One region of the Streptococcus constellatus subsp. constellatus genome, then DNA from elsewhere that is predicted to be linked to it. Evidence: predicted binding sites of a transcription regulator. Region 1 holds the regulator's gene; the other holds the start of a gene.
The links. The regulator HrcA, encoded in region 1, represses chaperone genes, less so after heat shock. The targets are predictions, from matches to a motif close to TTAGCACTCNNNNNNNNNGAGTGCTAA.
Positions count from the first base shown of each region.

Region 2: a site for HrcA is predicted at 8,640-8,666, ahead of groES (co-chaperone GroES). Genes of this name have one in related genera too.

Region 1 is NZ_AP014647.1:1,527,537-1,538,354, forward strand. It holds gene SCSC_RS07500 (TIGR01440 family protein) at 1-181, opposite strand, end outside; gene SCSC_RS07505 (ECF transporter S component) at 266-742, opposite strand; gene SCSC_RS07510 (bifunctional hydroxymethylpyrimidine kinase/phosphomethylpyrimidine kinase) at 720-1,493, opposite strand; gene truA (tRNA pseudouridine(38-40) synthase TruA) at 1,483-2,232, opposite strand; gene SCSC_RS07520 (NUDIX hydrolase) at 2,343-2,828, shown strand; gene dnaJ (molecular chaperone DnaJ) at 2,860-3,993, opposite strand; gene dnaK (molecular chaperone DnaK) at 4,354-6,177, opposite strand; gene grpE (nucleotide exchange factor GrpE) at 6,629-7,165, opposite strand; gene hrcA (heat-inducible transcriptional repressor HrcA) at 7,201-8,235, opposite strand; gene SCSC_RS07545 (transaldolase) at 8,408-9,127, opposite strand; gene ulaA (PTS ascorbate transporter subunit IIC) at 9,144-10,520, opposite strand; gene SCSC_RS07555 (PTS sugar transporter subunit IIB) at 10,540-10,818, opposite strand; gene SCSC_RS07560 (BglG family transcription antiterminator) at 10,811-10,818, opposite strand, start outside.
Region 2 is NZ_AP014647.1:1,636,500-1,647,317, forward strand. It holds gene SCSC_RS08015 (IS1182 family transposase) at 1-1,455, shown strand, start outside; partial or broken gene SCSC_RS08020 (DUF308 domain-containing protein) at 1,710-2,223, shown strand; gene SCSC_RS08025 (HD domain-containing protein) at 2,294-2,953, opposite strand; gene SCSC_RS08030 (deoxynucleoside kinase) at 3,019-3,657, opposite strand; gene SCSC_RS08035 (epoxyqueuosine reductase QueH) at 3,842-4,609, opposite strand; gene SCSC_RS08040 (IS1182 family transposase) at 4,913-6,439, shown strand; gene groL (chaperonin GroEL) at 6,680-8,302, opposite strand; gene groES (co-chaperone GroES) at 8,335-8,616, opposite strand; gene SCSC_RS08055 (hypothetical protein) at 8,760-9,050, opposite strand; gene SCSC_RS08060 (PTS system mannose/fructose/sorbose family transporter subunit IID) at 9,064-9,894, opposite strand; gene SCSC_RS08065 (PTS mannose/fructose/sorbose/N-acetylgalactosamine transporter subunit IIC) at 9,896-10,744, opposite strand; gene SCSC_RS08070 (PTS sugar transporter subunit IIB) at 10,777-10,818, opposite strand, start outside.

The DNA.
Region 1 (10,818 bases):
CCAACATAGTTTTGACAACAACTTCTCCCACTTCTTGACTGGAATTTTTTCCAATATGCCCTCCAATCACCTCACTGGAAGACAAGCCCAGTACAAAAATATCACCGGAAGATAGTGCTGATTTCTCTAAAACATCTGCTAAAATGGTTTGAGTTTGTTTTTTCAATTCTTGTAAATTCATCATTTTACTTCGTTTCATTTTGTCATAAATACTTCTGAATATATTTACAAATAGAGCTTTTAAAAGCCCAAGAGGACACCGCCCTTATTTGTTTAACTTTTTCAAAACATCTGTCAACAGTTTATTCAAAATAGATCCGACAATTATCCCTAAGGTATTTTGGCAAAAGTTAGGAAATATTTCTGGAAAAGCCGCTCCCCAACCATGCATGATAGTGGAAGCAACAGCATAACCTCCTACCATAACAAGCGTAGCTAACACCAAACCGAGATAACGACTTTTTCCTTTAAAACCTGCAAAATATCCTTGTAAACTATGAAAAATCAAGCTAAAGAACATCCACTGTGGATAACCCGAAAGCAAATCAATGAGAAACCCAGCTAAACCACCGACGATGGCTCCTTCTTTTCTGCCAAAATAAAAGGCGGTAAAGAAAATACCTGCATCAAGGAACGTTAAAATCCCCGTTGGTGTTGGAATTTTTAAATAGTAGCCCAAAACAACTGTCAACGCAGCAATCATGGACAAAAGGACAAGTTTATATGTCTGATTTTTTTTCATATTGAACAACCCCATATTGATCTGAATGTTGGATAGCTTGGTAAACAAATTTTTTTGAAATTTGAACTGCTTCAACAATTGATTTTCCTAACACTAACTGACTGGCAATGCTAGAAGCAAAGGTACAGCCAGCGCCCGTGTTATTGTTGTCTAAAACAGGTGATTCCAGAAATTGAAACTGCTCTCCATTATAAAAAACATCAACTGCTTTTTGAGAATCTAGACGATTCCCTCCTTTGATAACAACGGATTTAGCACCTAAGAAATGGAAAATTCTAGCCGCTTCTTTTACGTCTTCCACCGTTCGCAACTCTTTTTGAGCCAATAGTTCGGCTTCTGGTAAATTAGGCGTGATAATACTTGCATAAGGGAAAAATTTAATCAGTTCCTCTCGAAGTGCTGAGACCTCGACATCATGAGTTTCCTTGCAAACCAAGACAGGATCTAATACGACAGGAATGCCTGCATGAGCTTTCACAAAATCCAAGGCCAAATCTGCTATTTCAACATTTGGTAAGAGTCCTAGTTTGATGGCTGAGAAAGGCACATTCTTGAGAGAATGAAGCTGCTGAGAAAAAACAGTAGAATCAACAGGAATGACTTCAAAACCTTGCTCTGTCATGGCTGTCAGGCAAGTCACTGCCACAAAACCATGCAGTTGATTGACTGTATAAGTAGCTAAATCAGCGTGCAATCCGCCACCACTAAAGATATCATTCCCTGAAATTGCCAGAATAAGATTATTCTTCATATCGTATCTCCTTTAGATAAAGTCCGTTTGGTGCTGCTGTTGGTCCAGCCAAATGACGATTTTTCTCTGTTAAAATTCTATCAATTTGCTCAACTGGCATTCGTTTATTTCCAATTTTCAATAAAGTACCGACCATATTGCGAATTTGCTTATACAAGAAGCCATTGCCAGAGAAAGTAAAAATCAGAAAGTTGCGCTTCTCATCAAAATCTAAGTATGCTTTTGTAATCGTCCGAACTTTATTTTCCACACTAGTCCCTGAAGCTGTAAAACCTGTAAAATCATGAGTTCCTTCTAACTTTTCAATAGCTTCTTCAATCAAACTCAAATCAAGCGGATAAGGGTAATGGGTTGCATAATGGCGCATCATAGGATTTTTAGGACGCCCGATATCCACTATAAATTCATAGGTCTTGCTGTGTTTACAATATCTTGAATGAAAATCTTCATTCACCTCTTCTACGCTAATAAAATCAATGTCTTCTGGTGTCTGCGTATCAAGTGCGAAACGTAGTTTTTCTTCATCCCTTTTTTGTGGTAAATTAAAATGAATTACCTGCCCCAAAGCATGAACGCCACTGTCTGTGCGTCCAGCTCCATGAACGATGACAGGCTTTCCTCTATTGATTTTAGTTAAAGTCTTTTCAATCTCTTCTTGAACGCTGCGAGCATGAGGTTGCCGCTGAAAACCAGCAAAGTCATGACCATCGTAAGAAATAATCGCTTTATATCGTGTCATGTGTTTATTGTAACAAGAAATAAATTGGAAAACAAGAAACTAAAAACACAACTGTCCGGGGACAGATTTTCATTAAAAATATGCTACACTAGAATACGGAGGAAAGATAAATGACTGATATTACTTTTTGCGAAAAGAAATCTCGATTTCGTTACAAAGCTGCTGCCGTCATTATTGAAGAAGGCGCGCTTGCTTTTATGACCAATCCAAACGAGGATTATTTTTATCCTTTAGGTGGAGCTGTTCAGCTAGGAGAAACTTCAGAAGAAGCTGTTCTTCGAGAAATTAAGGAAGAAACTGGACAGGACTACGAAATCGATCGATTGCTGTTCATTCACGAAAATTTTTTCCAACAAAGTTCTGGCAAATTAGCCGGTCTGAATTGCCATGAAATTTCCTTTTATTACTTGATGAAGTCAAAAGGCCAGCAGTTCCCAAGCTTTTCTGCTGCCGAAACAGTTGAATGGATTCCACTAGATCGAATGGATGAGTATCAAGCCTACCCAAATTTTCTAGCAAAACTTGTTTCCACACAACCAACTGGTATCAAGCGCGTCATCACCAAAGATGAAAAACACACAATTTTATCCTTATAATATAAAAGAGCAGCGTCAAACTGCTCTTTTCTTATTGCTCAAAGGCATCTTTCATTTTATCAAAGAAGCCCTTTTTCTTTGGATTGACTTTAATATCACCAGCTTCTGCGAACTCTTTCAACGCTGCTTTTTGTTTGTCGTTAAGTCCTGTCGGTGTTACAACATTAACTGTGACATACTGGTCACCCATGCTTCCGCCACGCAAGCTCGGAGCTCCTTTGCCACGCAGACGGAAACGTTTGCCAGTCTGTGTTCCTTCTGGGATATTCAGCTCCACATCCCCGTGAACAGTTGGAATATCCACACTGTCACCTAAAGCTGCTTGGACAAAGTTGAGATTGAGCTTGTAGTAAATGGTAGATCCGTCTCGCTCAAACTTATCGCTCGGCTCAACTTGGACCACGACATAAAGGTCACCATAAGGACCGCCATTAAACCCTGCTTCACCTTGACCAGACAGACGAACCTGCTGACCAGTTTCAACACCTGCTGGGATTTTTACATGGACACTATGAGCTTGTTTTTCATGCCCTGTTCCGTGACAGGTTTGGCAAGGTTCTTTAATTTCTTGCCCTCGCCCATGACAGACATCACAAGTTACTTGGCGACGCATCATACCAAGAGGAGTTTGCGTATCAACATTAATCACTCCTGCTCCGTGACAGCGACTACAAGTGACTGGACTAGTTCCTGGTTTCGCACCCGAACCATGACAAGTATGGCAGGTGGCCTCACGATGATATTTAATTTCTTTATCTGTACCAAAAATGGCTTCTTCAAACTTCAGGTTGACCCGATATTGAAGGTCATCCCCTTGACGAGGTGCGTTTGGATTGCGACTTGCACCGCCTCCACCAAAGAAGCTAGAGAAAATATCTTCAAAGCCACCAAAGCTAGAACCATCAAAGCCACCGAAACCGCCAGTTCCACCGCCGAAGCCGGCATTAGCACCTGCGGTACCATATTGATCATAGGCTGCCCGTTTTTGCTCATCGCTCAAGGTTTCATAAGCCTCTTGGACTTCTTTATATTTTTCTTCAGCACCTGGTTCTTTATTGATGTCTGGATGATACTTTTTAGATAATTTCCGATAGGCTCTCTTGATCTCGTCTTGAGAAGCATTCTTGGAGACGCCTAGACGGTCATAATATTCTGTATTGTTCATTTAAGATACCAAGACCGTAAAATTCGACTGAAAAATAGGAAATCAGGCGACGGAGCGATGCTCCTAGGCTGATTTCTCTTTTTTCTGAGAATTTAGGTCGGGTTCAGTTCCTTTCTAACTTAGTATAAGAAAGAACCGGAAGTTTCCATTCCAATTTCTTTCTTACCGAAAAACAGAGGCTGGCTTACAACCTCTGGATTTCTTCCTATCATTACGACGTTCGAGTTTTAAAAATCAAACTAGTAATGCTGAATCGAGCACGCCCTAACCTCTTGGTGAAAAAGATAAATCTTTCTAGAAACTAAAGTTTCTGCATCAGATTTCCTATTTTCACTGTGAGGTTTTAACGGGCTTTGCATCTTATTTTTCAGTAAACTCTCCGTCTACGACGTCATCGCCTGCGTTTCCTGTTGCTTGTGCGCCTTCTGCTCCTGCTTGAGCTTGTTGAGCTGCTGCGGCTTGTTCGTAGAGTTTAACAGCAAGTCCTTGAGCTTTTTCGTTCAAAGCTTCGAGTTTTGCTTTCATTTCGTCCAAGTTGTTGTCTTCTTGAGCTTTCTTAAGGTCATCAAGGGCAGCTTGGGCAGCATCACGTTCTGCGTCGAAGCCTTTGCCTTCAGTTTCCTTGATAGTCTTTTCAGTTGCAAAGATAGCTTGGTCTACTTCGTTACGAAGGTCTACTTCTTCTTTACGTTTCTTATCTGCTTCAGCATTTGCTTCTGCATCTTTCATCATACGGTCGATTTCTTCATCAGTCAAACCTGAGTTAGATTGGATGACAATTGTTTGTTCTTTTTGAGTTCCAAGGTCTTTAGCCTTAACAGATACAATACCGTTCTTGTCAATGTCAAATGTCACTTCGATTTGAGGAATTCCACGAGGTGCAGCTGGGATATCAGTCAATTGGAAACGTCCAAGAGTCTTGTTATCTGCTGCCATTGGGCGTTCACCTTGAAGAACATGGATATCAACGGCTGGTTGGTTATCTGCTGCAGTTGAAAAGACTTGTGATTTAGAAGTTGGAATAGTAGTGTTGCGATCGATAAGTTTTGTGAAGACGCCACCCATTGTTTCGATACCAAGTGACAATGGAGTTACGTCAAGAAGGACAACGTCTTTGACATCACCAGTAATAACACCACCTTGGATAGCAGCACCCATGGCAACTACTTCATCAGGGTTAACTGATTTGTTTGGTTCTTTACCAGTTTCAGCCTTAACAGCTTCCACAACGGCAGGGATACGAGTTGATCCACCAACTAGGATAACTTCATCGATTTCTGACAGAGAAAGTCCAGCGTCAGATAGAGCACGACGAACAGGACCTTTTGTACGTTCTACAAGATCACGTGTTAAATCATCAAATTTAGCACGAGTCAAGGTCATTTCCAAGTGAAGAGGTCCAGCAGCACCCGCAGTGATAAATGGCAAGCTGATTTGTGTTGAAGTCACACCTGAAAGGTCTTTCTTAGCTTTTTCAGCTGCATCTTTCAAACGTTGAACAGCCATCTTGTCAGCTGACAAGTCGATACCATTTTCTTTCTTGAATTCTGCTACCAAGTAGTCGATAATCTTTTGGTCAAAGTCGTCACCACCGAGTTTGTTGTCCCCTGCAGTTGCCAATACATCAAAGACACCGTCACCGAGTTCAAGGATAGACACGTCGAATGTACCACCACCAAGGTCGAATACCAAGACTTTTTCTTCTTTGTCAGTCTTGTCCAAACCATAAGCAAGAGCTGCTGCTGTTGGTTCGTTAACAATACGTTCTACTTCAAGACCAGCGATTTTACCAGCGTCTTTTGTTGCTTGACGTTGGGCATCGTTAAAGTAGGCTGGAACTGTGATAACAGCCTTCGTTACTTTTTCACCAAGGTAGTCTTCAGCATAACCTTTCAAGTATTGAAGGATCATAGCTGAGATTTCTTGTGGAGTGTATTCTTTACCGTTAGCAGAAACTTTTTCAGAAGTTCCCATCTTAGATTTGATAGAGATAACAGTATCTGGGTTTGTAACTGCTTGGCGTTTTGCTGCATCACCAACAATGATTTCACCATTTTTGAATGACACTACAGACGGAGTTGTGCGGTTTCCTTCTGGGTTTGCGATGATTTTGCTTTCAGTTCCTTCAAGAACTGCAACTGCTGAGTTTGTTGTACCTAAGTCAATACCGATAATTTTAGACATAATAATGATACCAAGAACGCCGACAATGCGACTGAAAATTAGGGAACCAACGAAGCATTCGATGAATGCCAGGCGGTTTATCTATTTTCCGAGCATTTCGTTCGGGTTCAAATCCTTTCTTATTTCCTATTTTTACTTTAATTTTCTTTTTGATACTCTTCTTAGGTGGCGACGCCGTCAGAGCTTGACTTCGTCAATCTCTTTGACTAAACTTTGAGCCTAAAGTCTCAAAGTTTGCGTAAGTAGCGCCACGACAAAGAGTATCGTCTTTGGTTCGCTTCGCTCATCAGAAGCAAAGCTAAACGAATGTTTTCTTCCTTCATAGTTTATTGTCGTTTCGGACAAGCTTTACGCAGTAGCTGATTGGCAGTTCACTTCGCAAACGCTCGTGACCAGCCTAATCACCCTTGCGGGGCTGCGTCAACGAAATCACAGATTTCTGACTTACCGCCTAATTATAAACAACCACCATTGCTGGTCGAAGAATACGATCGTGAAGTTTGTAGCCTTTTTGGAAGACCTGTGCGATGGTATCTGCTGGGTGCTCGTCGTCAGCTGGAACTGTTTGGATGGCCATGTGATAGTTATGGTCAAATGCTCCGTCAGCTGCGATTTCTTCAATTCCCTCTTCCTTCAGAGCGTGAATTAAGCTTTCCTGCACCATCTCTAAGCCTTTTTTGACATCATCCGTCAACCCTTCGACAGCCAGGGCTCGCTCTAAATTGTCCAACGAAGGCAAGATAGCTTTTGCCAGGTCTTGACTGCGGTATCTTTGCAGCTGCTGGCGTTCTTCATTTGCTCGGCGCTGGATGTTCTGCATTTCTGCATGAGCACGGAGATATTTGTTTTCAAAATCTTCTGCCCGCTCATTAGCTAGTTCTAATTCTGTTTTTTCAGGACTTACTGATTCAACCTGCTCAGTTGTTTCTACAGCTTCCTCTTTTACTTCTACATCTTCTGGATGTTCTTCTTGTTTATGTTTTGCCACAAGGCACCTCCTTTTTAGGAATATTTATACTATAATTAATGGACTTCATAGTGATTACTACTCAGATATCGATAAAAATCAGTCAATTTCATGGTCAGCACACGGTTGACAACATTCATCTGGCTAACCAGCCGTTGGTAATCAAGATTAACCGGACCAACAACTGCCAGCACCCCAAAACCTCGATAAGGAATGAGGAATTTGCTGGAAATTAGAGTCAAATCAGCCAAACAGCTTTCTCTGCTGTCTGCCACGCGCACACTTTGCATCTGATCTTCAGCTAAACTATCTCGAAGCTCAAAAGCTACTTTTTGGGGCTGATCAAAGAACTGATAACTCTCTAAATCTGCAAAATCTAATAATCTTACCTTCCCAGACACAATGACATTTTCTTTGAAAATATCACTAAAGATATGCTCGAAAAGATCCAGAACATTGTCGGTCGTTGTAAAATAACGCTGGATAATCTGAGGAATCTCTGTTCGGATTTTATAGTGAATATCAAGAACTGTTTGTCCTAAAAAACGATCTTGAATCAATTCTTTCAGCTGAACCAAATCACCTCGTAGGAAATTACGGGGGATCACGAACTGGCTGGTAATCGTATTGGACTCATCTAAAGTGAAAACTGCTAAAGCTGTATGTTGGCTGAGAATCACGATGTCAAAAGCAGTCAAGCGTTGTTGACTTGGCTCTACATCAAGTGCTGCCACTGTACATCCGCTCAACATTGAAAGAACATCTGCTGCCTGTTGAAGAACATCCTCTAACTTGAAGAATTCACGATCAAATGCCTTTATCACTTCATAGAGTTCATTTTCAGCAAGACGATCAAAGGAAAGTGAATGTTTGACAAAGTATTGAAAACCTGCAACACTAGGCTTACGGCCACTTGATGTGTGTGCTTTTTCTAAAAGGCCTTGTTTTTCAAGAATAGCCATATCATTACGAATCGTCGCACTGCTTGATTTGATTGACTCTTGTAGCGCTTTGGATCCGACTGGCTCGTGGGTCTTGGTAAAGATATCAATAATCAAATTCAAAATCTCATTTTGACGCTCCGTGACCACGGCATCACCTCCAATCAAGATTCCAATCTCAATTAGCACTCAACCGACTCGAGTGCTAACTCATGATTCTATTATACACTCTTCCACACCAAAGTCAAGACAAAAACTCAAAAAATTAGCACTCTTTTTACAAGAGTGCTAAAAATCAGACTTAAGATGAAGTATTTGCACATCATTCTTCTATTATCTTAAACCCTAAGCTAGTGCTATCACGGAGAAACATCTGAACAGTTTCCAATGAATACTCATATAGATCTTTGCCATTGAGAGATAATTTTTGAATCAAATCTGGTGTACAAGTGATAATATCTACACCTAACTCGTCTGCTTGATAAATATTGTATGCTTCTCGTGGACTCGCCCACAGCAATTCCACACTAGATTTTTGATGACATAAAGTCAAAGATTCTTTCATAATCGGTATCGGATCCACACCTGTATCAGCTATCCGCCCCGCAAAGACAGAAACGATTGATGGCAGTCCTGCCTTTAAAACTGGCACAATTTCCTTGACTTGTTCTACAGTAAACACCGCTGTCACATTAACTTTAATTCCTTTAGATGTTAATCGATCAATGAGAGGAAGAGTTGATTCACCTCGAGAATTGATGCCCGGAATTTTCACATAGACATTTTCACCGAGAGAAGCTAAGAATTCCGCTTCTTTCTCCATGATTTCCATCTCGTCTGAAAACACCTCAAATGACACTGGAAATTCTGTAATTTTTGTCAACACTTCTTTGGCAAATTCTACATAACTTGTAATGCCCGCTTTTTTCATTAGACTAGGATTGGTCGTAAAACCCGATACTAACCCAGACTCTAAATCCTTTAACATCTTATCCAATACCGCACCATCTGAGTAAACTTTAATAGATAATGTTTTAACCATATTTTTCTCCTTTATGTTATTCTTCAGAAATATTATTTAAAGCTGTATTTCCCTTTGTAATGATGGATGGTAACAGTAAAACCACGACTAAAACCGCTACAATCAGATAAACACCGATTTGTCCAATGGAATTTCCAACATTACCCAGCAAAATTCCAAATACGCCAAAGTCAAAATCGCCAAACGTTGTATTTGCAAAACCCAATTTTCCTAAAACGGGTAAGAGCGTTGCAGGAAGAAAGGCTAGAAACAAGCCATTTACAAAAGATCCCAAAATAGCTCCACGTCTCCCCCCTGTTGCATTTCCGAATATTCCAGCAGTTGCTCCACAGAAAAAGTGAGGCACCATACCAGGGACAATCAAAACACCACCAATTGCTCCTAACACGAACATACCAAGCAAACCTCCAAGGAAACTAAAAGCAAAACCGAGAATAACAGCCGTCGGAGCATAAGGAAAGAATACAGCACAATCCACAGCAGGAACAGCATTCGGAATCAATTTCATTGCGATACCTTGGAAAGCTGGAATCAAATCTGCCAAAATCATCCGAACACCAGCATAAACGATAGCGACACCAACTGCGAATGTCAAACCGCCTACAATAGCAAAGATGAACGGATTTTTCCCTGCTGCTAATTCTGTTACAGTTTTAGGATTATTGATGAGACAGGCTACAACTGCAATGAGGTAAAATACGACCATTACCAAGCCTGTCGAAATGGTTGTATTTCTCAAAAAACTCCACTTCTCAGAGATATGCAATTCTTCCGTACTGGGACTGTTTTTGCCAACTTTAGAACCAATCCAAGCTGACAGATAGTAACCCAGACTACCAAAATGTCCCATAGCAATCTCATCTCCATCGGTGACTTTCAGAGTATACTTTTGCCCGATAGCTGGCGAAATTGCAGACCAGGCCCCAAGAATAAAGCCGCCAACCGCAACTAAAGCCATTCCTTTAAAGCCAATCGCTCCCAATACTGCAGACAAAAGACAAGCCATAAAGAAACTATGGTGTCCTGTTAAAAAGATATATTTGAATCGCGTGAAACGTGCAAACAAAATATTTAAAACCAAGCCAACAATCAAGATTGACATGGTTTCAACACCTAAAATCTTTTGAGCTACCGAAGTTACAGCTTCATTATTTGGTACAACCCCTGTAATGCCAAAGCCTTGGTCAATCAAAGTAGCCAAAGGAGCTAGGTTTTGTTGGATAACAGTCGCTCCAGCAGCTAACATCAAATACCCTAGAATAGGTCCTAATGTTCCTGTCAACACCTTGTGACTCGGAGTGCGCAAAGCGACTAAGCCAACGAAGGCAATCAGGCCCATCAAAAACGCAGGTTCGCTCAAAATATTTTGTAAAAAAGTCAGTACTCCATTCATCATAAAACCTCCATTCTTATTAAGGATTCATTTCTTCTAAAACTGGAACCAAATCTGCTTCAATCTTCTTACGATTTGTGTAGCTTTTGACAATACAGACTTTGGTTTCTACTGGAAAAATATCTTTAAATTCTTTAACTGTTACGTAAAGATCGGCACCTTTTCCGACTGCAGCATTTGAGTCACAAGACTCTACCTCCACTTCGATACCCAAATCTTTAGCTATTGCTTCCACCTTTAAACGTAGTAAAAGACTGCTGCCGATACCATTTCCACAAACTGTTACAATTTTAATCAT
Region 2 (10,818 bases), 110 kb from region 1:
CTCGTCTTTACTATTGAAAAAGTGGTGAATGCCTTGGAGGATCGTCACTTCCACACGTTCTATCATAACTTTGGTCGCCCGTCTTATCACCCTAAAATGCTTTTAGCCGCTCTACTATTTGCCTACTCGCAAGGGATTTTCTCTGGACGAAAAATCGAAAAAATGATGATTGAAAATCTGGCTATGCAATACCTAACAGGACAGTTGGTTGTCAGCTATCGCACCATCAATCGTTTTCGAGTCGCTGAAGGAATGGAAGAGCTCATTCGTGATCTTTTCATCGACCTCAATCTTCGTTTAAAAATGGAAGAGTTAGTGACCTTAGATTGTCTGTTTATTGACGGGACTAAGATTGAAGCCAACGCTAACAAGTATAGTTTCGTGTGGAAAAAGGCCACAGACAAGTTTTCCGTCAAACTTCAAGAACAGATACAGGTCTATTTTCAAGAAGAAATCACTCCCCTTATCCATCAGGCCATTAGGCTGGACGAAGAAGAACCGATTGCTTCAGAGCAGTTGATTGAATTCGCTCAAGTCCTCGAAGAAGAATTGGAAAAACTGAACCAAGACATTGAGGAGACACCCGTTAAAGGAAAGGATAAACGTAAAACTCAACGTCGGAAACTCAAGAAAGTCCTGCGTAAAGTCAAGGATGATTTTTCAGTACGTGCTGAAAAATATGAAGGCTACCAAGAGACATTTGAAGGGCGTAACAGCTTTTCCAAAACAGATACAGATGCCACTTTTATGCGGATGAAAGAAGACCACATGAAGAATGGTCAGCTCAAAGCTGGTTATAATCTTCAAATCGCTACTGAAAATCAATTTGTTCTTCATTATGATGTCTTCTCAAATCCGACAGATACCAAGACTCTCCTGCCATTCCTTGAAACCTATCCGCATGACTTGAAGACCGTTGTCGCAGATGCTGGATATGAAAGTGAAGAGAACCTCCTTCGTTTAGATGAAAAGGAGGTGAACCACCTGATTAAATATGCCATGTTTGATCAGGAACAGAAGAAAGGGTATAAACAGTCGGCTAGAAACTTAGCGAATTGGTACTATGATGACAAGGAGGATAGCTACACTCATCCTGATGGCTGGTGCTATCGTTTTCATCATATCAAACATCAGAAAACACAGACGGACTTTCAACAGGAAATCAAGGTTTACTACGCTGATGAACCTAAATCAGCCCCTCAAAAGGGACTATATATCAACGAACGTTATCAACACTTAAAAGCTAAAGAATGCCAAGCGCTTTTCTCTCCCGAAGGTAGACAGATTTTCAATCAACGTAAGATTGATGTGGAACCTGTCTTTGGGCAGATAAAGGCTTATTTGGGTTACAAGAGATGTAACCTAAGAGGCAAGCGTCAGGTGAAAATTGACATGGGTTTAGTGCTCATGGCCAATAATCTCCTTAAATACAATAAGAGAACGACTCAAACTTAAAAAGCTAGAGTTCCATAATTGGGAATCTCTAGCTTTTTTGTGACTGAGAACTATTTTGTCTCAGACTCTTTTTGTTATTCTCACTTATAATCTTTTAACCTTGTTATAGTTACAAAAAATAATAAAACAGCCTTTTTTGTTTCACAAAAAGCCATACTAAAATTCTCAAACTATCTATTTCCTTTCTTGACATCTCCCATCATAAGAGTTAAAATGCTTTCATTCTCAAACTATACTATATAGGGGGTATTGAAATGAAATTTTCTAATCGTTTATTGCTATTTCTTGCAGGAACTGTTCTTGTTTTATTAGCACTTTTTCTATTTACAAACCCAGCAGCTAATCTTGTTGCTTACAGCTGGTGGATTGCATTTGGTTTACTGGTTACTTCTATAGCAGCTATTTTAAGCTATTTCTCTGTACCAAAAGAGCTTCGCTCACCTGTTTATCTTTTCCAAGGATTATCAACCTGCTCTTAGCTCTTTACCTCGTTGCCTATGGATTGTGACCTTACCTGTCATCATTCCAACCATTTTAGGAATTTGGTTAATTGTAGAAGCCATTATTCCTTTCTTTAAAGGTAATTGTCTAAGACTGATTTTCTCTGCTATTGGCAATCACATCATGTGGGTGGCGCTACTTGTATTTCTGCTTAGATTAGTCATTTTGTTCAATCCAATAGCTACAAGCGTCTTTGTCATTTATGCCGTTGCTTTTGCATTTTTAATTGCTGGTTTTACCTATATCGTTGATGCCTTTCGTAAATAATCTAGCTGCCATTTTGGGCATATTAAAATAGCTGGGAAGTTACATTCTCAGCTTTTTCATATCTTATTTGTCACTTTTTCGCATTCCATTCAGCATAGAATTGATCTAAGTATTCTTCCAAAAAGTGATGTCTACTTTCTGCCATTTTTTGAGCAGCAGCGGTATTCATCATGTCTTTTAATTTGAGTAATTTCTCATAGAAATGCATGATAGCTGAACTCTTCCCAGTACGATATTCTTCCAATGTCATGTTTTCTCTCGGCTGCAAATCTGGATCGTGAATCGGTCTCCCTATATGACCTGAATAAGCCATAGCTCGCGCTATTCCAATCGCTCCAATCGCATCCAATCGGTCGGCATCTTGAACAATTTTGCACTCCAAAGTGCTGATATTCTTCTGTTGATGATCACCTTTAAATGACATTGTTGAAACAATCTCTAACACATGAGCTATTTCCGCCTCTGAAGCCTGATGATTCTGTAGCCATTGCTCAACCTTTTGCAAGCCCACTTCTTCACTCTCATTTAACTTCCCGTCAGCTATATCATGTAGTAAGGCAACTAGCTCACAAATAAAAACATCTGCTCGTTCTTGTTTGGCAATTTCTACAGCAATATTTGTGACACGTACAATATGCCACCAATCATGTCCGCTTGTTTCGTCTTTCAGTTCAGCATAAGCAAAATCTCTGGCTTCTTGAAGAATTTTCGTTTGTCGATCAGTTATCATCTGTCTCTCTTTTTTATTGATGTATACAAAAATCTCGAAACGATTTCGAGATTTTTTGATTGAACTCACTTTTCAAGCCCAATCGTTTTCATTTTTTGTTGAATTTGTTGGTAGACGTGATTCCAATCACTTGGATTTGCAATATCTAAATCATCCGTTGCAATTCTCATTTTAGGACTGTAGTTGTAATCCTCATACCAATTTTGATAATGCTTGTAAAGCAGCTGATAGTAGTCAGCGAGCCCATTTTCTTCATTTGGTTGCTCATAATCGCGACCACGTTTTTTGATATTGTTCATAATATGATCGAAACTTCCGTCTAAATAAATCAACAAATCTGGCGCCTTCTTAGGCAAACCTTGGATTTCTTCCATCATATTGTCCAAAAGTTCCAAGTAGATATTGTACTCTTGCTCACTAATGCTGCCTTTGAGGGTATTGATGTAAGTAAACAGAGCATCTTCATAAATAGAACGATCTAGAATGTTATTGTCATCATGATAGGCCGCTTTAATCATTTTAAAGCGTTTGTTTAGAAAGTAAATCTGCAAAGCAAAACCATATTTATCAGGGTCTTCATAATACTTATCCAGAATAGGGTTTTCTTCTACAGGTTCAAAAAAAGGCTGCGTTCCTAATTCCTCGGCTAGTCGATAAGTGTAGGTCGTCTTGCCTACCCCAATCATGCCCGCTAAAATAATCACTATCTTCCTGCACCTCCCAAATCTATCCAATATCAGGTCATCAGTCTCAGTTGAACTACCATATATTGTGCCAAAGAAAATGATAACACAATATATTGATGACGTCAAGATATAAAACTTCTAAATGTACAAACAAAAATAACCTTATAAGAAGATGCGCGACAGACTCCTATACAAAGTTATTTTAAGACTCTCTGTTGGTAACGGTAAATTTAATATGCGAATAATCTTTTTCTAAATCTTTCCCTTTCAAAAAGGCTACTGCATCTTTTTTAGTCTGAACTAAATCAATTCCTTGTACCTGTGCCGCAAATACACAACCACAATAACATTGCCGATAAATATCGTACTCCTCGCACATTTCCACCGAGCGTTTATAACCTTGATTCTTCTTGAAATCACTCGGAAGATACTGCGTTGCGTAAACTTTCTGTACTTCAATTCCAACGCTATTGATTGTCTGCGAATTTTTATGAGGACTGATTGTCAAGGCGCTTCCAAAATAGTCAAATCCCAAATCAACAGCCACTTGCGCTGTCTTATCCAAGCGATAATCATAGCAAACTTTACAACGATCGCCACCTTCTGGCTCTTCTTCTAAGCCGTGTACTGTCCGGAAAAATTCCTGTGGCTCATAGGTAGCTTCTAAGTATTGAACATGATTACCAGTATTTTCATTGAAATCGTGAACAAATTTTTGTACAACATAGGCACGGCGCTGATATTCTGCCTTAGGGTGAATATTTGAATTAGCAAAATAAACGGTCACATCCGCATACTGGGTCAAATACTCCAGAGTATAGGTCGAACATGGTGCACAACAGGTATGCATCAAAATCGTAGGACGCTTCTGATTTGCTTCCCAAACTTTGACCATTTTTTGCATCACACGATCGTAATTGATCTTTTGATTGGGATTCATTTTACTCAGAATTTCTTCAACATCAATCATCGTTTTCTCCTTAGAAATGTATCACTATTTTACCACAGAAAAGAAGTGAAGACAAATAGACGAAAGAGAATAACTTTTTCAAACAGCACTAATTTATCAATCAAGAAAAATAAAGTTCTGATTCTTTTGGCTCTCTTTGTATCGATCGTACATGTACCCCAGCTAAAAACTTTAAAAAAGTGAGTCTGGGACAATAGTCCCTTTGCTACAAAAAAAGCAACGGATTTGCCGTTGCTTTTTGCATGGTTGCGATAGTCTTGGTAAAATAGAATTGCCCAATAAACCATTTAGAAAGGCTATCCCATGCATATTCACTATAACACAAATCAAACAACTTTACCACTAGAAATCAGTTCTTTCTTGCCACAAGACCATCTCGTCTTTACTATTGAAAAAGTGGTGAATGCCTTGGAGGATCGTCACTTCCACACGTTCTATCATAACTTTGGTCGCCCGTCTTATCACCCTAAAATGCTTTTAGCCGCTCTACTATTTGCCTACTCGCAAGGGATTTTCTCTGGACGAAAAATCGAAAAAATGATGATTGAAAATCTGGCTATGCAGTACCTAACAGGACAGTTGGTTGTCAGCTATCGCACCATCAATCGTTTTCGAGTCGCTGAAGGAATGGAAGAGCTCATTCGTGATCTTTTCATCGACCTCAATCTTCGTTTAAAAATGGAAGAGTTAGTGACCTTAGATTGTCTGTTTATTGACGGGACTAAGATTGAAGCCAACGCTAACAAGTATAGTTTCGTGTGGAAAAAGGCCACAGACAAGTTTTCCGTCAAACTTCAAGAACAGATACAGGTCTATTTTCAAGAAGAAATCACTCCCCTTATCCATCAGGCCATTAGGCTGGACGAAGAAGAACCGATTGCTTCAGAGCAGTTGATTGAATTCGCTCAAGTCCTCGAAGAAGAATTGGAAAAACTGAACCAAGACATTGAGGAGACACCCGTTAAAGGAAAGGATAAACGTAAAACTCAACGTCGGAAACTCAAGAAAGTCCTGCGTAAAGTCAAGGATGATTTTTCAGTACGTGCTGAAAAATATGAAGGCTACCAAGAGACATTTGAAGGGCGTAACAGCTTTTCCAAAACAGATACAGATGCCACTTTTATGCGGATGAAAAAAGACCACATGAAGAATGGTCAGCTCAAAGCTGGTTATAATCTTCAAATCGCTACTGAAAATCAATTTGTTCTTCATTATGATGTCTTCTCAAATCCGACAGATACCAAGACTCTCCTGCCATTCCTTGAAACCTATCCGCATGACTTGAAGACCGTTGTCGCAGATGCTGGATATGAAAGTGAAGAGAACCTCCTTCGTTTAGATGAAAAGGAGGTGAACCACCTGATTAAATATGCCATGTTTGATCAGGAACAGAAGAAAGGGTATAAACAGTCGGCTAGAAACTTAGCGAATTGGTACTATGATGACAAGGAGGATAGCTACACTCATCCTGATGGCTGGTGCTATCGTTTTCATCATATCAAACATCAGAAAACACAGACGGACTTTCAACAGGAAATCAAGGTTTACTACGCTGATGAACCTAAATCAGCCCCTCAAAAGGGACTATATATCAACGAACGTTATCAACACTTAAAAGCTAAAGAATGCCAAGCGCTTTTCTCTCCCGAAGGTAGACAGATTTTCAATCAACGTAAGATTGATGTGGAACCTGTCTTTGGGCAGATAAAGGCTTATTTGGGTTACAAGAGATGTAACCTAAGAGGCAAGCGTCAGGTGAAAATTGACATGGGTTTAGTGCTCATGGCCAATAATCTCCTTAAATACAATAAGAGAACGACTCAAACTTAAAAAGCTAGAGTTCCATAATTGGGAATCTCTAGCTTTTTTGTGACTGAGAACTATTTTGTCTCAGACTCACTTCGCTTTTTATATCCTTCAAAAGCACGTTTGCGCTTCAACATAAAAGCAATCTCGTGCAACATTAAACATCGTTAAGAGCTGTATGAGAAAAACAAATCTTCTCTTATTCATCAAATAATTCGTTGATTTTCTAGCTTGTTTTACTCTTTAAACTCTCTATATCTTAAATTACATCATGCCACCCATCATGCTTGGATCCATTGCTGGAGCTGGGCTAGCTGGTTCTGGTTGGCTAGCAACAACTGCTTCTGTTGTTAAAATGAGGCTAGCTACTGACGCAGCATTTTGAAGGGCAGAACGAGTAACCTTGACTGGGTCAATGATCCCTGCTTCAATCATGTCGACCCATTCACCAGTTGCAGCATTAAAGCCTGTACCAACTTCAGAGTTTTTCAAACGGTCAATGACGATCGAGCCTTCAAATCCTGCATTGATAGCGATTTGTCGAATAGGTTCTTCCAAAGCACGAAGCACAATATTGCGCCCTGTTGCTTCATCACCTGATAAGTCTAAGGCTTCAACAGTATTTAAAACATTCACAAAGGCTGTTCCACCACCTGAGACAATTCCTTCTTCAACAGCGGCGCGAGTTGCATTGAGGGCATCTTCAATGCGGAGTTTCATTTCTTTGAGTTCTGTTTCTGTTGCAGCACCCACTTTGATGACTGCCACACCACCTGACAATTTTGCTAAACGTTCTTGTAGTTTTTCTTTGTCAAATTCAGATGTAGCACTTTCAATTTGCGATTTAATGACAGCCACGCGGTTAGCAATCGCTTCAGCAGCTCCTGAACCTTCCACAATCACTGTGCTATCTTTGTCGACAGTCACTTTTGAGGCTTGTCCAAGTGCTTCAATGGTTGCATCTTTCAATTCTAGACCAAGATCTTCTGTAATCACTGTACCGCCAGTCAGAATCGCAATATCTTCTAACATAGCCTTACGACGGTCACCGAAGCCTGGCGCTTTCACAGCGACTACATTGAAAGTACCGCGGATTTTATTTAACACAAGAGTTGGAAGAGCTTCACCGTCTACATCATCTGCGATAATCAATAATGGACGACTTGTTTTTAAAATATTTTCCAACAAAGGAAGAATTTCTTGGATATTAGAAATCTTCTTATCTGTAATCAAGATATATGGATTATCTAAATCAGCAACCATTTTTTCATTATCTGTTACCATGTATTGAGAAAGATAGCCACGGTCAAACTGCATACCTTCCACAACATCAAGCTCTGTTTCCATTCCTTTTGATTCTTCAATAGTGATGACACCGTCGTTGCCAACTTTTTCCATAGCTTCAGAAATGTATTCTCCGACTTTTTCAGAACGTGATGAGACAGCTGCAACTTGCGCAATCGCTTCTTTATTAGAAACCGGAACAGAATTTGCTTTTAAGGCTTCAACAGCTGTTGCAACAGCTGTTTCAATACCACGACGAATGCCAATTGGGTTTGCACCAGCCGTTACATTTTTGATTCCTTCACGGACAATGGCTTGGGTCAAGACAGTCGCAGTAGTTGTTCCGTCACCAGCGATATCATTAGTTTTTGAAGCAACTTCTGACACCAACTTAGCGCCCATATTTTCAAAATGATCTTCGAGTTCAATTTCTTTTGCAATAGTCACACCGTCATTTGTGATGAGTGGTGAGCCAAATGATTTTTCAAGAACAACATTGCGTCCTTTAGGTCCTAAGGTTACTTTAACGGTATCTGCTAAAATATCGACACCACGTACCATAGCACTTCTTGCATCTGCTGAAAATTTAATATCTTTTGCCATTTTTACAATTCCTCTTTCTATAAATGTTTAATTTATTCAACAATCGCTAGAATATTTGTCTCATTGACAACGAGGTACTTTTCTTCGCCGTCTTTGACTTCAATTCCTGCATGGCTTTCAACGAGAACAGTATCATCGGCCTTCACGCTTGGAGCAACGAGTTCACCGTTGAGCGTACGAATTCCTTCCCCGACAGCTATAACTTTTGCCGTCTTCGTTGCATCTTGTCCTGCGCCTGCAATGACAAAGCCACCAACTTTTTGTTCTCTTTCTTCTACTTTTAGGACCACACGGTCGCCTAATGGTTTAAGCATTTGTTTACCTCCAATATCTTGTTTTAGCACTCTATGTACACGAGTGCTAATATTTACATTTTCTATTGTATCACTTGGTCAGAAATAGTCAAGAAAAAAACTCTGTCAAACGACAAAGTTTTTAGGGGAAAGCAAATAAATTTTTATCGAGCCAATCTTAATTTTTCTTCAAAATCATCAATAACTCTTTGAAGATTCAGTCGTCCTTTGTAAATACCATAACCAAAGACAAGCATGGCTAATATTCCCAACACTGCTAGGATTATTCCAAGAACAAAGGCAATAAAATTGGTCTGACGGAAGAAATAAACCAGAACAAGACCGATACTAGCAATAGTAAAGAAGAGACTAAACCAACGCCCTAGATTTTCAATCATGTGTTTTTGGTATTGAATTTCCGTTTCATATCCTTGAATCAATTCTTGTTCTGTCATATTTTTCTCCTATTTAGTATTTCAATCCTGGGTTGAAGAAGCCAACCAATACACCAAGGAAAGCAATTACTACAAGAAGCAACATTACTTTGATAGGTGAGAGATTTTTCTTAGCCATTAACCACCAGCAAAAGACGATAAACAAAGCTGTCAATAAACCTGGATAAACACCGTCTAATTGGCTTTGTAAAACCAAGAAGGCTTTCCCTGAAGAATCTTTCAATTTGAAAGCTGTCTTAACAGGTACCCATGTCGCTGCAACCGCACCGATGACCATACCACCAATGATAGACACCGACTTACGGATAGCTTGTCCTTGAGGGCCTACAAGAAATTCAACTGCTTTATCTCCTAGTTCGTACCCTTTAAAGTAGGCGAATTTCATACCAAAGTAGGCGAGCAAGTTCCAAACCACGATATAGAAAATCGCACCAAGTGGTGAGCCACCATTTGACAAACCGAGAGCAATACCTAGTATAATCGGAATCAAGGTACCAACAATCAGTGAATCACCAATTCCTGCAACAGGTCCCATGAGACCAGCACGAAGACCGTTGATTGTTTCATCATCTACTCCATCAGCCCCATTCGCACGCGCTTCTTCTAAACCTGCTGTAATCCCTACAATCAATGCACCTAATTGCGGCTCCGTGTTAAAGAATGCGGTGTAGGTGTGCATTGCTTTTGCTTGATCTTCTTTTTTAGAATATAATTCTTCCACAATTGGTAGCATTGAAGCCAGATATCCAAAGGTTTGCATGTGTTCTTGTGAGAAGCAAGTTAAGTTCCCATAATACCAATGATGAAAAGATTTTCCTAATGTTTTTTTCGTTAATTTAACCATTTTAAATATCCTCCTCATCGTCATCATCAAAACTTGCACTAGCAGCCGCTTGTGCTCTTACATTTTTCGCCATTTGAATTTCATAGAATAATACTGCAAAGATTAATGAAATGACTGCACAAGATACAAGGTTAAGTCCTAATGAAGCTGCTAAAGTAAATCCAACAAAGAATGGAATGAAATCAACAGCTTTTTCAACGATTTGTTTTAAGAGGATGGCAATTCCGACACATGGAAGGAGAGAGCCGACCGTAAAGAGGGTTTTCATTGGAATACCATCCAATGGAAGAGCTGTTTTTAAAGCAGTAACCGCATCGGCACCTAATTTACACATAATAAGCGTTGGCAAGAATGAGAATACTAAATGGGAAATCCATGGGAAGCCCCAGTCTACCACATATAAGCGTTTAAATTCACCTTTTTCAACAGCTTTCCAGCCAATATGTTGCCAAAGTAGATTCATAGTAGCTGTACCATAGAAAAGAACTGTACCGACTGTACCAACGAGTGTTCCCATTGATTTAGCCAAGTTAGCAGCATCTGCAGAGTCAAGTGACAGTCCTTGTGATTGAATAGCAACCATTGCCAGAGGGATCCCAATATAAGAAACCGCACGAACGTCAGCTGAAACAGTACCGCCAGGTGTTACCAAAGCGATGTAAACAAGTTGCATCGCAACCCCACAGATGATACCTAATTTCACATCTCCTAGGATCAGTCCTGAAACAAGACCACCTACAAGTGGGCGTCCAAGAGTATAGTTACCAATGGATGTACCACCTAGGCCAGGCATGGATGATAGACAGGCAAATAACCCTAATAAAGCGGCTTGAAACCACGAAATTGTCATAATAAAGCCTCCTTAATGCTTATTATATTTTATTAAAAACCGAATTTAGACTTGAAATCGTCCCAATAGCCAAT